4 regions of the Mesorhizobium sp. M1365 genome follow, and region 1 is predicted to be linked to each of the others. Evidence: predicted binding sites of a transcription regulator. Region 1 holds the regulator's gene; each other region holds the start of a gene.

What was found. The regulator LexA, encoded in region 1, represses DNA repair genes until DNA is damaged. The targets are predictions, from matches to a motif close to TGTTCNNNNTGTGTTCNG.
Region 2: the regulator LexA is predicted to act here: its motif matches at 1,462-1,479, upstream of recA (recombinase RecA).
Region 3: the regulator LexA is predicted to act here: its motif matches at 1,136-1,153, upstream of NKH04_RS15145 (YifB family Mg chelatase-like AAA ATPase).
Region 4: the regulator LexA is predicted to act here: its motif matches at 1,472-1,489, upstream of NKH04_RS09945 (DNA recombination protein RmuC).

Annotation. Positions count from the first base shown of each region.
Region 1 covers NZ_JAMYLG010000017.1:99,647-103,368, forward strand. Annotated here, with positions in the region: partial or broken gene kynU (kynureninase) at 1-666, opposite strand, end outside; gene lexA (transcriptional repressor LexA) at 1,115-1,849, shown strand; gene NKH04_RS19510 (ComEC/Rec2 family competence protein) at 1,843-3,722, opposite strand, start outside.
Region 2 covers NZ_JAMYLG010000020.1:74,716-78,437, reverse strand. Annotated here, with positions in the region: gene NKH04_RS20980 (TfoX/Sxy family protein) at 46-369, shown strand; gene NKH04_RS20975 (PfkB family carbohydrate kinase) at 404-1,327, opposite strand; gene recA (recombinase RecA) at 1,604-2,701, shown strand; gene alaS (alanine--tRNA ligase) at 2,961-3,722, shown strand, end outside.
Region 3 covers NZ_JAMYLG010000011.1:48,022-51,743, forward strand. Annotated here, with positions in the region: gene gshB (glutathione synthase) at 137-1,078, shown strand; gene NKH04_RS15145 (YifB family Mg chelatase-like AAA ATPase) at 1,246-2,775, shown strand; gene NKH04_RS15150 (hypothetical protein) at 2,816-3,722, opposite strand, start outside.
Region 4 covers NZ_JAMYLG010000006.1:115,838-119,559, forward strand. Annotated here, with positions in the region: gene fmt (methionyl-tRNA formyltransferase) at 1-871, opposite strand, end outside; gene def (peptide deformylase) at 888-1,418, opposite strand; gene NKH04_RS09945 (DNA recombination protein RmuC) at 1,522-2,784, shown strand; gene NKH04_RS09950 (GFA family protein) at 2,824-3,228, opposite strand; gene NKH04_RS09955 (cation diffusion facilitator family transporter) at 3,309-3,722, opposite strand, start outside.

The DNA of each region.
Region 1 (3,722 bases):
GCCAACGGCAAAATCGGCGTTTGCCTTGTCGAGTTCGACTGGCATCGCGCCGGCGGTGTGGCAGAGATCCCAGACGATCATCGCCCCGGCTTCCTGAGCCCTGCGCGTCAGCGCCGGCATGTCGCGCAGTTCGCCCGACTTATAGTTGACGTGGTTGACCAGCACCACAGCGGTGCGTTCGTCGATCAGCTCTTCGATGGTCGGCGCGTCGACTCCCGAGAGGCGCAGCAGCGTATCTTTTCGCGTCGAAACCACACCCTCGGCCATGTAGAGGTCCGTCGGAAAACTATCGCCCTCGGCGACGATGACCTGCCGCTCCGGTCGCATGGCCATGGCGGCGTGCAGCAGCTTGTAGATATTGACCGATGTCGTGTCGCAGACCACTGTCTGGCCGGCCGCGGCCCCGATCAGGCGCCCGAGCTGGTCGCCAAGTTCAAGCGGCATGTTGAACCAGCCGGCCGTGTTCCATGCGCGGATGAGATCATGCGACCATTCTTCGGTCGCGGCCTTGTGCAGTTCATCGAAAGCGGCACGTGAAGCAGCTCCTAGCGAATTGCCGTCGAGATAGATCACTCCTTGCGGCAACACAAAGCGGTCGCGCATCGCGCGCAGCGGATCCGCGGCATCCATCGCCTTTATGGCCACGAGATCGGGAATTCCTGTCATGATTTGTCTGCTCCCCCAAGATCCAACGCAACGCCGGACACGCATCGACTGTTCTTCCATTACTTGGTTGCGCGCAGCAAGGCTCCACCGGCGAGAAGCAGCCTGACCAGGCGGTGGAAACCGGGACTTAACCCGAGGTTGGCGTTTTGAGTTCGTTTCGTTCACGGTGCATTGACCAAACCGCACAGTCGATACGGGTTCAATTCCGTGCCTTTTGCCGACCGACGGCCGATGCCAGTGCCGCCTTCTAGGAGGCCAGAAGGGCGCAAACGAAAGCAGAATCAAGGCGATGAGGCTCGCGGCGGTGAAAATGCGTTAACGCCGGTAGGGGACGTCGTTTGTTTCCCGAGCCTTAACGCATTCATTAAACTTTAAACAGTTGCGGAACACAACTGGAACAGATAGTGTTTGTTCTGGGTTTGTTTTTCTGATTCTGTTGGGGGTCGCTATGCTGACACGCAAACAACACGAACTGCTTATGTTCATCCACGAAAGGTTGAAGGAAAGCGGTATCCCGCCTTCATTCGACGAGATGAAGGAAGCGCTCGACCTGGCTTCCAAATCCGGAATCCACCGGCTGATTACGGCGCTGGAGGAGCGCGGCTTCATTCGCCGTTTGCCCAACCGGGCCCGTGCGCTGGAGGTGCTACGCCTGCCTGACTCGATCGCCCCCGGCCTCAATGCGGCACGCAAGTTCTCGCCGAGTGTCATCCAGGGCAGCCTTGGGCAAGGCGCCCCTCGGCAGGGCAAGCCGACATCGTCGCGCGTGCCCGCAGCCGGAAATGACGACGATGTCGTCGCCGCCGTTTCGATCCCGGTAATGGGCCGCATCGCTGCCGGTGTGCCGATCGACGCCATCCAGCACCAGACGCATTCGATTTCGGTGCCGCCGGATATGATCATGGGCGGCGAGCATTATGCGCTCGAGGTCAAAGGCGATTCGATGATCGGGGCCGGCATTTTCGACGGCGACACGGTGATCATCCGCAATGCCGATACGGCGAGCCCCGGTGAGATCGTGGTGGCACTGGTCGACGAGGAGGAAGCGACGCTGAAGCGGTTCCGCCGCAAGGGCGCCTCGATCGCCCTGGAAGCCGCCAATCCGGCCTACGAGACGCGCATCTTCGGACCAGACAGGGTCAAGGTGCAGGGCAAGCTCGTCGGACTGATCCGCCGCTACTGAGTTCCGCCCTTGGCGCCGGCTTTGGGATTGTCGGCCCTGCGGTATGGCGGCAGGCCCCGTGCCGCGCGTGAAAATTTCCGTTGCACGTGCCAGGGCCGGTATGATTTTTCGACGGCGAAGCGGATCTCGGCGCGTGTTGCCGCTTGTGGATCGAAATAGACGGCGGCACTTCCCGCGCGCGCCAGTTGCCGTTTGGTGACGACGAGGACCAGCCGGTCGTAGTAGCAGGGGTTATGGGCGGTGGCGTCGTCGATGACGATCAAGCTGGCAAAGGCGCAGGCTGGCCGCGCAGTATCGCGGTCCGTGGCTTGCGCGATGATCGCGCCGGATGGATGCCTGGCAAGGCAGAGGCCGTCCGTGCAAATGAACGGCATGCCCGGCGGTAGGTCGGCCGGATCGGCAATGTCGAATTGCGGGTCGTTCTTTCCAGGTGTTTCCGGCGCGACGATAGCCTCTGATGTGAGCGCGCGTTTCCAGTTGTCGATGGTGAACTCATTCGGGCGTGCCCGGTTGACCGCGAGTTCACCGCTGCCGATCGGCAGCGCGACCAGCCGTGCGTCCTCCGAGACCAATACGTCGGGTATGCGTGTCTGCGTTGTCGTCAGCAAGCCGGCGAGCGCAAAAGGAAGTGCCGCCAGCCGCAACCACGTCGTCGCCATGCTGGCAATGACGAGGGCGATCGTCACCAGAAGGACGGATCTCAGCGAAATCAGCCCGACCGCATCGATCGGCGAGCGCTCCGAGATCCACCCGGACAGGGCGATCATCGCCGTCAGCCCCTTGCCCATGACATAGAGAAAAGGGCCATCCGCACCGAACGGCATCGCCAGCGCGCTGAGAACGGCGAAGGGCATGACGACCAGTGACACGATGGGCATGATGGCCAGATTGGCGAACAGGCTGAGCGGCGCCACGCGCTGGAAATGCCATATGGCGAAAAGCGCCGTGGCGCTCCCTGCAATGATCGAGGTCATCGCCAGACCGCACATGCCCAGCAGGACCTTTCGAGTGGCAAAGCGTAGCGGCGACTGCCGCGGCGGCGGCGTGGTGGCCCTGCCGGCGCGGTAATCGGACCAGCCTGCATAGGCGCCGACAAGGGCCGCCGTCGCGGCGAAGGACATCTGGAAACTCGGACCGACCACCTCGTGCGGCGACACCAGGATGACCGCGATGGCCGAGATCGCCAGGTTGCGCATGGTGAGCGCGGCCCGGTCGAACAGCACGGCGATAAGCATCACCGCCAGCATGATGAAGCTGCGTTCGGCCGCCACGACAATGCCGGAAAAGACGAGGTAGGCCGCAATCGAAAAAAGCGCGGCGGCCGCGGCATATTTCTTGACCGGCCGTCGCGATGAGAAATCGGGAAACAGCGCGAAGGCACCCCGCAGCAGCGCCATGATGGTGCCGGCGACCAACGCCATATGCAGCCCCGAGATGGAGATGATGTGGTAGATGCCGGTGCGCCGCATCGCTTCGTTGATCTCCTCGGGAATGCCGGCGCGCACGCCGACGATCAGCGCAGCAGCAATCTCGCCCTCGGCACCGCCGATGCGGCTGCGGATATGGTCGGCGATGGATTCACGCGCGTCTTCGATCGCGGAAGAAAGCTGCGCGGCAAGCGGCATGCTGTCCGACGACACGATTTTCGGATTGCCGAGAAAAAAGCCGCTGCCGCCGATACCGGCGAAATAGCTGTCGAAGGAGAAATCATAGCTGTCGGGCCGCACCGGGCCGGTCGGCGGCAGCAGCCGCACATAGCCGGTGATCTCGGAACCGGCGGTCAGCTCAGCCGGTATCTTCATCGCCGAAACGCGGACCCGTTCCGGCATGTAGCGCAGTGTCGGCCTGGCGGTTGAGATCACATCGATTGTCA
Region 2 (3,722 bases), on a different contig from region 1:
GGTTGCGGCGATGACAAGAGGAAATCCGGATGACATGATCGCCGCATGGACAACGAGCGCATAGAAGAGCTTTTCGAAGGCCTCGGCCCGGTCAGCATCCGCAAGCTGTTCGGCGGCAAGGGCATCTATTTCGACGGCGTCATCGTCGCCATCGTCATCGGTGGCGAATTGATGCTGAAGGCCGACGCCGAAAGCGCGCCCGATTTCGAAGCGGCCGGCTGCCGGCAATGGACCTATACCGGCTCGCGCCACGGCAAGCTCGTGTCGATGCCCTATTGGAGCGTTCCCGACAGCGCGTTCGACGATCCCGACGAGATGGCGATCTGGGCGCGCCGCGCCTACGAGGCAGGACGGCGCGCCGGCAAATAGGCTGCGTCATGCTTCGGCAATTCCGGGCCGCATTTCACGCCAGGTCCCGCGCCTCGGGCACGAGCGCCAGCGCTTCGGCAAAGCCAGCGCTGGTGAAGGCGGCACTCTCGACGACGAGCATCGCTGCGGCAATGCCTTCGCGCAGTGCCGCGCGCAGCGTCAGGCCGCGCAGCAGGGCAGCGATCGTGGCGCCTGCCAATGCGTCGCCGGCGCCCGCAGCATCGGTCCGCTTTTGCAGCGGCGGTGGCGAGATCGAGAACGCGCTCAATTCGTCGAAACCGAGCACTGGTTCGTCGCCGGCGGTGATCACGCCGCTTTTCAGCCCGGCGCGTCTCAGGCCGTCGACGATGCCTTGATCGATTTGGACGCCGGCGAGCACGCCGGCCTCGTGCCGGTTCATGAAGGCCATCGCCAGACGGTCGAGCACCGGCGTCAGCCGCGCCGCTTTGTTGGGCGAGACCGCAAGCGCAAACACCGGCTTGCCGGCGGCGAGTGCCGCCAGCCGCTCCAGCGCGGTCGACGGCAGGTTGGCGTCGCACAGCACCGCGTCGGCCGAACCGATCGCTTCCCGCACCTTGGCGCGGCGGATCTGCTTGGGAAGCGCCAGCTCGTAGAGCACCATGTCGGCAAGGCCGGCGATCAGCCCGCCGTCGCTGTCGATCAGCATCGTATGGCTTGGCGTTGCTCGGTCGAGGAACACCGCCGACAGGTCGGTAATGCCGGCCTCGATGACGGCGCGTAAAACCGTGTCGCCCAGGGCATCGCCGCCGCGTACCGAAAGCAGCGAGGCCGAGGCGCCGCGTCGCACCGCACAGCGCAAGGCGTTGAAGACGGCGCCGCCGACATGCTCGCGCATCGTGCCGGGATTAGACGCTGCTGCCACGAAGGCGCCGGCAACCCGGCCGCGCCGCTCGATATAGGCGCCGCCCACGGCCAGGATCGTCGGGGATTTGATCATGCCGTCAAAATGCCCTTTAGCTGTTGCCCGGGGAGACTAGGTCGCCGGGCGGAACCCTGCAATCGCGGGTCCGATTCGGTCGGTAACGGCAACGGCGCCGCATGCGAGGCGAGACGCATCGGAAGCAATAATTGCGAAACAAAAATAGAACAAATAGGGATATGCGTTATTTTTCAAACCCTTGGTGCTCATTGACAAATGAGAACAAATGAGGTACATTCTTTTAAGGATTGCGGGATTGTCCGGCCTCCATTGACGACCACGGGGTGATGTATCATGGCTCAGAATTCTTTGCGGCTTGTAGAGGACAAAGCGGTGGACAAATCAAAGGCTCTGGATGCGGCGCTGTCGCAAATCGAGCGTGCCTTCGGCAAGGGCTCGATCATGCGGCTCGGCGCGAACGAGCAGGTCGTCGAGATCGAAACGGTGCCGACCGGCTCGCTTGGGCTGGACATCGCGCTTGGCGTCGGCGGCCTGCCGCGCGGCCGCATCGTCGAGATCTACGGGCCGGAAAGCTCGGGCAAGACGACGCTGGCGCTGCACACGGTGGCCGAAGCCCAGAAGAAGGGCGGCATCTGCGCCTTCGTCGATGCCGAGCACGCGCTCGACCCGGTCTATGCCCGCAAGCTCGGCGTCGATCTCGAAAACCTGCTGATCTCGCAGCCCGATACCGGCGAGCAGGCGCTGGAGATCTGCGACACGCTGGTGCGCTCCGGCGCCATCGACGTGCTGGTGGTCGATTCGGTGGCGGCGTTGACGCCGCGGGCGGAAATCGAAGGCGAGATGGGCGATTCGCTGCCCGGTCTGCAGGCCCGCCTGATGAGCCAGGCACTGCGCAAGCTCACCGCCTCGATCTCGCGCTCCAACACCATGGTCATCTTCATCAACCAGATCCGCATGAAGATCGGCGTCATGTTCGGTTCGCCCGAGACGACGACCGGCGGCAATGCGTTGAAATTCTATGCCTCGGTCCGCCTCGACATCCGCCGCATCGGCTCGGTCAAGGATCGCGACGAGGTCGTCGGCAACCAGACCCGCGTCAAGGTCGTCAAGAACAAGCTGGCGCCGCCCTTCAAGGTGGTCGAGTTCGACATCATGTATGGCGAGGGCGTCTCGAAGACCGGCGAGCTGGTCGATCTCGGCGTCAAGGCGGGCGTGGTCGAAAAGTCGGGCGCCTGGTTCTCCTACAATTCGCAGCGTCTTGGCCAGGGCCGCGAAAACGCAAAACTGTTCCTGCGCGACAATCCCGACACGGCGCGCGAGATCGAGCTGGCGCTACGGCAGAATGCCGGGCTGATTGCTGAGAAATTCCTTGAGAACGGCGGCTCCGAAAGCAGCGACGACGGTTTCGAGGACGACGCTGGGGTGATGTAGGGCAAGCGACGCCTCGCTGAGCCTCAGCCAGGTTTCGATTTGATGTTTTGATTTTGAGTTTGCGTAATCGATGCGTTTCGAACCGCCGGCCCATGGCCGGCGGTTCGCGTTTGACGGCGAGGCAGACGCATTTCAAGGCGCTGGTGAAAGCCGGGATTTGAGACCATTTGGTGTTTCTGGACAGGCTGCGGTGCGACCGCTAAAAGGCCATGTCTATTTTCCGCCGGCAGCCGGCGGTTCTCTCGAAAAGGCAGTATTCATGAGTGGCGTCAACGAGATCCGGTCGGCATTTCTCGACTATTTTCGCAAGGAAGGTCACGAGGTCGTCGCGTCAAGCCCGCTGGTGCCGCGCAACGACCCGACGCTTATGTTCACCAATGCCGGCATGGTGCAGTTCAAGAACGTTTTCACCGGTCTGGAGAAGCGGCCCTATTCGCGCGCCACGACTGCCCAGAAGAGTGTTCGCGCCGGCGGCAAGCACAACGACCTCGACAATGTCGGCTACACCGCGCGCCACCTGACCTTCTTCGAGATGCTCGGCAATTTCTCCTTCGGCGACTATTTCAAGGAGCGGGCCATAGAGCTTGCCTGGAACCTGATCACCAGGGAGTTCGGGCTGAAGAAGGACAAGCTGCTGGTCACCGTCTACCACACCGACGACGAGGCGGCCTCGTACTGGAAGAAGATCGCCGGCCTTTCGGACGATCGCATCATCCGCATCGCGACTTCGGACAATTTCTGGGCAATGGGCGACACCGGGCCTTGCGGGCCGTGTTCGGAGATATTCATCGACCGCGGCGAGCATATCTGGGGCGGCCCTCCCGGCAGCCCCGAGGAGGATGGCGACCGTTTCCTTGAATTCTGGAACCTGGTGTTCATGCAGTACGAACAGGTGACGAAGGACGAGCGCGTCGACCTGCCGCGTCCGTCGATCGACACAGGCATGGGCCTCGAGCGCATGGCATCCATCCTGCAAGGCGTTGAAAGCGTCTTCGAAACCGACCTGTTCCGCCACCTGATC
Region 3 (3,722 bases), on a different contig from region 1:
ATATCGCTCTCGTCGATGCATCGGCCCGAAAAATCGGAAACGATTTTCGGAAAGCACGATGCATGGATTCAAAGTGTTGGAGCGTATGTGCGTCCGGGTGGACGCACGTTTGTTGCAACTGCGCCGGAGAGCACCCATGCCCCTGAAAGTCGCCGTCCAGATGGACCACATCTCTACCGTGTCGATTGCCGGCGACACGTCGTTTGCGCTGTCGCTGGAAGCGCAGCGGCGCGGGCACCAGCTGTTCCACTACACGCCCGACCGGCTGTCGCTGCGCGAAGGCAAGGTGTTTGCCCGTATCGAGGCGATGCAGGTCCGCGACGAGAAGGGCAACCATTATTCGCTGGGCGAGAAGGTGCGCACCGACCTTGCGGAGATGGACGTCATCCTTTTGCGGCAGGATCCGCCCTTCGACATGAACTACATCACCACCACGCATATCCTCGAGCGCATCCATCCGAAGACGCTGGTGGTCAACGACCCGGCCTGGGTGCGCAACAGCCCGGAAAAGATCTTCGTCACCGAATTTCCCGACCTGATGCCGGACACGCTGATCACCAAGGACCCGCTCGAGGTCGCCGCCTTTCGCAAGGAGTTCGGCGATATCATCGTCAAGCCGCTCTACGGCAATGGCGGCGCCGGCATCTTTCACCTGCACGAGGCCGACCGCAACCTCGCCTCGCTGCTCGAAATGTTCGGCCAGTTGTTCCGCGAACCCTACATCGTGCAGCGCTACCTCAAGGAGGTGCGGGGTGGCGACAAGCGCATCATCCTGATTGACGGCGAGCCTGTCGGCGCCATCAACCGCGTGCCGGCCGAGCATGATTCGCGCTCCAACATGCATGTCGGCGGCCGCGCCGAAAAGACCGAATTGACGGAACGCGAACGCGAGATCTGTGCCCGCATCGGCCCCGCGCTGAAGGAGCGCGGCTTCATCCTCGTCGGCATCGACGTCATCGGCGACTACATGACCGAGATCAACGTGACCTCACCGACCGGCATACGCGAAGTGCAGCGCTTCGGCGGCGCCGACATCGCCAGCCTGTTCTGGGATGCCGTGGAGGAGAAGCGCAACTAGCGTACATTGCTTCTGGAAGCGGCCGCGTTCCGGACCATTGCAGCCGTGGCGCTCAGCTGTTCCCCAAATGTTCTTGCCTTCGCCGGAAATCTGTGGTTGTCTCCGGTGACGCCGTTCGCGGCATGATCGCAAAGGCTTGGGGCAAAGCCTGCATCCGGGGTGAAGACATGGTGGCGCGGGTTCGCACGGTTGCTTTCCAGGGCATCGAGGCCGTGCCGGTCGACGTGCAGGTGATGATCGCGCCGGGCAAGGTCAACATGCACATCGTCGGGCTGGCCGACAAGGCTGTCGCCGAAAGCCGCGAGCGGGTGCAGGCAGCGCTGCATGCATCCGGCCTGTCGATGCCGTCGAAGAAGGTCACCGTCAATCTGGCGCCCGCCGACCTGCCCAAGGAAGGCAGCCACTACGATCTGCCGATCGCGCTCGGGCTGATGGCGGCGCTCGGCGCCATTCCGGGCGACATGCTGGCCGGCTATGTCGTGCTTGGCGAATTGTCGCTCGACGGAACCATTGCCGCGGTGGCCGGCGCGCTGCCGGCGGCAATCGGTGCCAACGCCGAAGGCAAGGGCTTGATCTGCCCGTTCGCCTGCGGGCCGGAAGCGGCCTGGGCCGGCAAGGATTTCGACATATTGGCGCCGCGCAGCCTGATCGCCATCGCCAATCATTTTCGCGGCACGCAGGTTCTGTCGCGGCCGGAAGCCGGCATCCATGCCGCGGCGCGCGACCTGCCCGACCTCGCCGACATCAAGGGCCAGGAGACCGCCAAGCGGGCGCTGGAGGTGGCGGCCGCCGGCGGCCACAATCTTTTGATGGTCGGACCGCCGGGGTCGGGAAAGTCGATGCTGGCGCAGCGGCTGCCGTCGATCCTGCCGCCGCTGGCGCCCAAGGAATTGCTCGAAGTCTCGATGATCGCCTCGGTGGCCGGCGAACTCGGCGAAGGAAAACTCACCGACCGGCGGCCGTTCCGCGCGCCGCATCATTCGGCCTCGATGGCGGCGATGGTCGGCGGCGGTCTGCGCGTGCGGCCGGGCGAGGCCTCGCTTGCCCATCACGGCGTGCTGTTCCTCGACGAGTTCCCCGAATTCTCGCCGCAGGCGCTCGATGCACTGCGCCAGCCGCTCGAGACCGGCGACTGCATGATTGCGCGCGCCAATCATCGCGTCACCTATCCGGCGCGTATCCAGCTGGTCGCGGCGATGAACCCGTGCCGTTGCGGCATGGCCGGCGAGCCGGGCTATCGCTGCCTGCGCGGCGATCGCTGCCGCACCGACTACCAGGCGCGCATTTCCGGCCCGCTGCTCGACCGTATCGATCTCAGGATCGAGGTGCCGGCGGTCTCGGCCAGCGATCTGATCCGGCCGGACCGGGCCGAGAAAAGTGCCGCCGTCGCACTACGTGTTGCCCGCGCCCGTACGATCCAGCGCGAGCGCTTCGAGCGGCTCGGCGCGACCGCCACCACCAACGCCCATTGCTCGCCGTCAGTCATCGAGGAGATCGCCATGCCCGATGCCGCCGGCCTGTCGCTGCTCAGGGACGCCAGCGAAAAGCTCGGCTTTTCCGCACGAGCCTATCACCGCGTCTTGAAGGTGGCGCGGACCCTGGCCGATCTCGAGGCCAGCGAGACGGTCGGCCGCATCCATCTGGCCGAAGCGATTTCCTATCGCATGAGTTCGGAACGGATGGCGCAGGCGGCGTAGACGCGGCCGTCCTGCGGCCGAACAGGATGAAGAGCTCCGGTCAGTTGCCGATGCGGATTCCGATCTCTTTCGCTTCGAGGTCAACAAGTAAACTATTCGTTTCAAAATATCGTATGCCAATGATGTTGTGGCCGATCGTTGGAGAGAATTCCAACTCGGATCCGTATGATGTGTCGAATTTCCACTCCCCCAGCATCGCGATTTTTACGGCGACTCTGGTACCGATATCCATGGATCCGCTTGAATCTTTTGGCGGGTTGTCCGCTATTACGATTGTGGAATTTCCCGTGTCGTAAAGCGTTGGCCGGCAAGTTGTTTTTTCTTTCAACAAGATACATGAACCTATGGTTGGGAAGTCATAGCGATCGCTGGCGGTTTTCCATTTATTCATATTGAACCCGCTTTTCACGCTGTCCGATATCCCAATGTGAAGCGCCTTAACCACCGGGCAATTCGCATCCTCGTTCGTGCAAGCTCTCCAATCGGTCCCAATCGAAGAGAGATAATACCCCTTTCGCAAACCACTTTTGGGGCTCACGGCATCCATTGGGGATTTCAGCATTCGATTTGGTCCGCCGCCTCCAATAGGGGAAATGCCAAAAATGCCCTTTGGCCAGAGCCGGCCGCCGACAATTTCACCTGTGCTGCGTCTAACTTTCTTGTATCGAATAAGGAAGGGGATGGATGCCTCGGTGGAAACAGAAGCGCCTCGGGAGCCGAAAGTCACTTGAGCCAACGCAACATTTCCGTACTCATCGTAGGTTCCGTACTTCATGACGGCTTTTTGGGTGGTAACGGTTATCCCATCTAGTTCCAGATCTTTCGTGATTTTTATTCCTTCGACGGAACACAGCTTCTTAGGAAGCACAGAAGCACAGTCGATCGTCATGCCACTGGATCCGGTATCCAATAAGAGTGGTTGATTTATTTTTCGGTTACCGAGGGAC
Region 4 (3,722 bases), on a different contig from region 1:
TGGGCCTTGCGCCCGCACGTTGAACTTCGACCGGCCTGATCGCGCCTGACCCGCAGGCGACTGTCAGCCGGTCATCGAGAATTCCTCCCGGTTCGCCGGCGCCTTGCGAGAGCGTCGAGCGAAGCAGTTTCAGCCGTTCCACGCGGCCGCCGATTTCGGCCTCGCACCATGCACCGGGAAAGGGCGACAGACCGCGAATCTGGTTGTGCACGTCGCCGGCAGGTCGCAGCCAGTCTATGCGAGTCTCCGATTTATCGATTTTCTTGGCGTAGGTCACCCCCACCTCCGCCTGTGTGGTAAATGTCAGCGTATTCCGCTCCAGCCGTTCGAGCGCTTGCACTATCAGCGAAGCACCCAAGACCATCAGCCGATCGTGCAGATCGCCGGCCGTCATGTCGGGTCCAATGGCGCATTTTTCAACCATTGCCACCGGGCCGGTGTCGAGGCCTTCCTCCATCCGCATCACCATCATGCCCGTTTCGGTATCGCCGGCCATGATGGCGCGCTGGATAGGGGCAGCGCCGCGCCAGCGCGGCAGCAGCGATGCGTGGCCGTTGAGGCAACCGAGCCGCGGCGCCTCGAGAATGGGTTTGGGGAGGAGCAGCCCGTAGGCGACGACCACGGCGACGTCGGCACCTAAGGCGAGGAACGCCTCCTGCTCCGCCTCGCCCTTCAGCGACACCGGCGACCGCACCTCGATGCCAAGCCGCTCCGCCTCGCGCTGCACCGGCGACGGCGTCAGTTCGAGCCCGCGCCGGCCGCCGGCGCGCGGCGGCTGCGTGTAGACGGCTGCCAACTCGTGCCCGGCCCCGGCAATCGCCCGCAGCGTCGGCACGGAGAATTCGGGCGTACCCATGAAGATGACACGCAGGGGCATTCGTCGACGCCTACCCCACCATCTTGCCCGGCGCCTTGTCCCTGGCGAGCTTCTTGAATTTCTTGACCACCATGTCGCGCTTCAGCTTGGAGATGTAATCGATGAACAGCACGCCGTTGAGGTGGTCGATTTCATGCTGCAGGCAGGTCGCCATCAGCCCCTCGGCCTCGATCTCCTGCAGCTTGCCGTCGCGGTCGAGAAACTTCACCCGCACCGCCGCCGGACGCTCGACCTCGGCATAGTAATCCGGGATCGACAGGCAGCCTTCCTCGTAGACCGAACGCTGGTCGGAGCTTTCGAGGATTTCGGGATTGATGAAGACGTGCGGTGCCGGCGTCTCGTCCTCTTTGGCCAGGTCGATCACCAGCATGCGCAAGGGTTCGCCGACCTGGATCGCTGCGAGGCCGATGCCGGGCGCGTCATACATGGTGTCCAGCATGTCGCCGGCCAGTTTGCGCAAATCCCCGTCGACACGCTCGACCGGTTTTGAAACCTGACGCAGGACGGGATCGGGAAGGATGATAAGCGGCTTGATCGACATGGCGTCTCACCTAAGACCTCGCAGGAAAAGCGTCAACCGGGGCGCCTTCGGGTCGTTCACGTTTTGATCTGTGCTGGCAGACCGAATCATCTATGCTGTCGACATGAACGATCTGGCCACCATCCTGTCCGAACCTGTCGCCCGCCTAGGCGCCACCACGATCACGCTCGGCCATGCCCTGGGTTTCGGCGCAATGCTGTTCCTTGGACTGTTCGTGGCGCTCGTCGTTGCGCTCTGGCGATCGGCCAAGGCGCGTGCAGTGGCGGCCGCCGAAGCCGCCGACCACGCCCGCGACGCCGAGGTGCGGATGGCCGGCATTCTGCAATCCCAAGCGGAAATGCAGGGCCGCATGGGCGCCATCGCCGAAGTGTTCGGGGCGCGCCAGGCGGAACTGACACAGTCGATCGGCCAGCGTCTCGATGCCATGACCGGCCGCCTGGGCCAGACCATGACCGAGCAGACGAGATCGACGCATGAGAGCCTCGCCAAGCTGCAGGAACGGCTGGCGGTCATCGATATTGCGCAAGGCAACATCCAGTCGCTGGCCGGCCAGGTCGTGCAATTGCAGGCGATCCTTTCCAACAAGCAGACGCGCGGCGCCTTCGGCCAGTCGCGTATGGAAGCCATCGTCGCCGACGGATTGCCGCACGGCGCTTATGAATTCCAGGCGACCTTGTCGAATGGCAGCCGGCCCGACTGCCTGGTAAAGATGCCGAACGGCGCGCCGTCGCTTGCCATCGACGCAAAGTTTCCGCTCGAGGCGTGGAATGCCATCCGTGCCGCCGAAGGCGCCGACCTGCAGAAGTCCGCCGCACAGGCTTTCCGCCGCGACATCGAGGTGCATGTCCGGGATATTTCCGAAAAATACCTGATCCAGGGCGAGACGCAGGACACCGCCTTCATGTTCGTGCCTTCGGAATCGGTGTTCGCCGAAATCCACGAGAATTTCGAGGCCGTTGTCCAGAAGGCGCATCGATCGCGGATCGTCATCGTCTCGCCATCGCTTTTGATGCTGTCGATCCAGGTCATCCAGGCGATCCTCAAGGATGCGCGCATGCGCGAGCAGGCGCACTTGATCCAGGGCGAGGTCATCCGGCTGATGGAAGACGTCTCCCGGCTCGACGAGCGGGTGCGCAAATTGCAGACGCATTTCGGCCAATCGGCCAAGGATATCGAGGACATCCTGGTCTCGACATCGAAGGTGACCAGGCGCGGACAAAAGATCGAGGCGCTGGAGTTTGGCGTGCAGCCGGCGGAGGACACCGCTGGTTCGAATGGCAGCGGAGCAAAAGCGGAAAGCAGCCCGCGCGTCGCCGATTCGAAAACCGGGCAGTTGAGACTAAGGGTCGTCGAAGGCGACGATTGAGAGCTACGCCGGAACCGGAGGCTTCGCCCGGGTCTGGCGCTACTGCTCCTCGATGATGGTTGTGCCTTCGAATTCCGGCAGCCAATGCAGCGCCGAGCGGTGCCAGATCTGCTTTCTCGGCACCAGTTGCTCGCGCTGCCGTGCCGTGCCGACCCTGATACCGTAAACCTTCGGTCCCTCGCCCGCCGACGTGGCGTAGAGATGCGAGCCGCACTCACCGCAAAATGCCTGGGCGCGCTTGGCGCCACTCGAACCGGTCTTGATATAGATCTTCGGCGTGCCCTTGGTGATCCTGTAATTGTCCTCGGACGCCGGCACGGTGACGCGAAAAGCCGTTCCGGTTAGCTTCTGACAATCGATGCAGTGACAAATGGTGGTCTTTTCCGGATCGACTTCGGCCTCGTAAGTGATAGCGCCACAATGACACGCGCCGTCGATTTTCATCTTCGTTCCTCCTGGAGCTTTTGCCTGCGATCATAGCCGGGACTGCCCGATGGCGCATCGATTTCCTCAAGCCATTTTCCTTAGGCCGGTTCTTGTCCGGATGCCCCCGCCAAGGCCTTGCTCCGGCGTTCCCAGGTGCCGGTGGTCTGCGGCTTGACGAACAGCCGCGTCACCTCCGGCATCTCCGCCTTCAGCCGCGTCTCGAGGCGCTCGACACAGGTCTCTATCTCCGGCGCCGACAAATGATCCTCGAACTCGATGCTCAAAGCGGCGACGATCTCCTGCGGACCCATATGCAGCGTCAGCACGCCATTTGCCCGTTGCACCGCCGGGTCCTGCTGGATGATGGCCAGCACCTCTGTTTGCACCTCGGGCGAGGCCGGCTCGCCGAGCAGCAGGCTCTTGCTTTCTCGCGCCAGGAAGATCGCGGTCGCGCCCAGGATCAGCGCGATGCCGATCGACGCGGCGCCGTCGAGCTTCGGCATGTCCAGCAA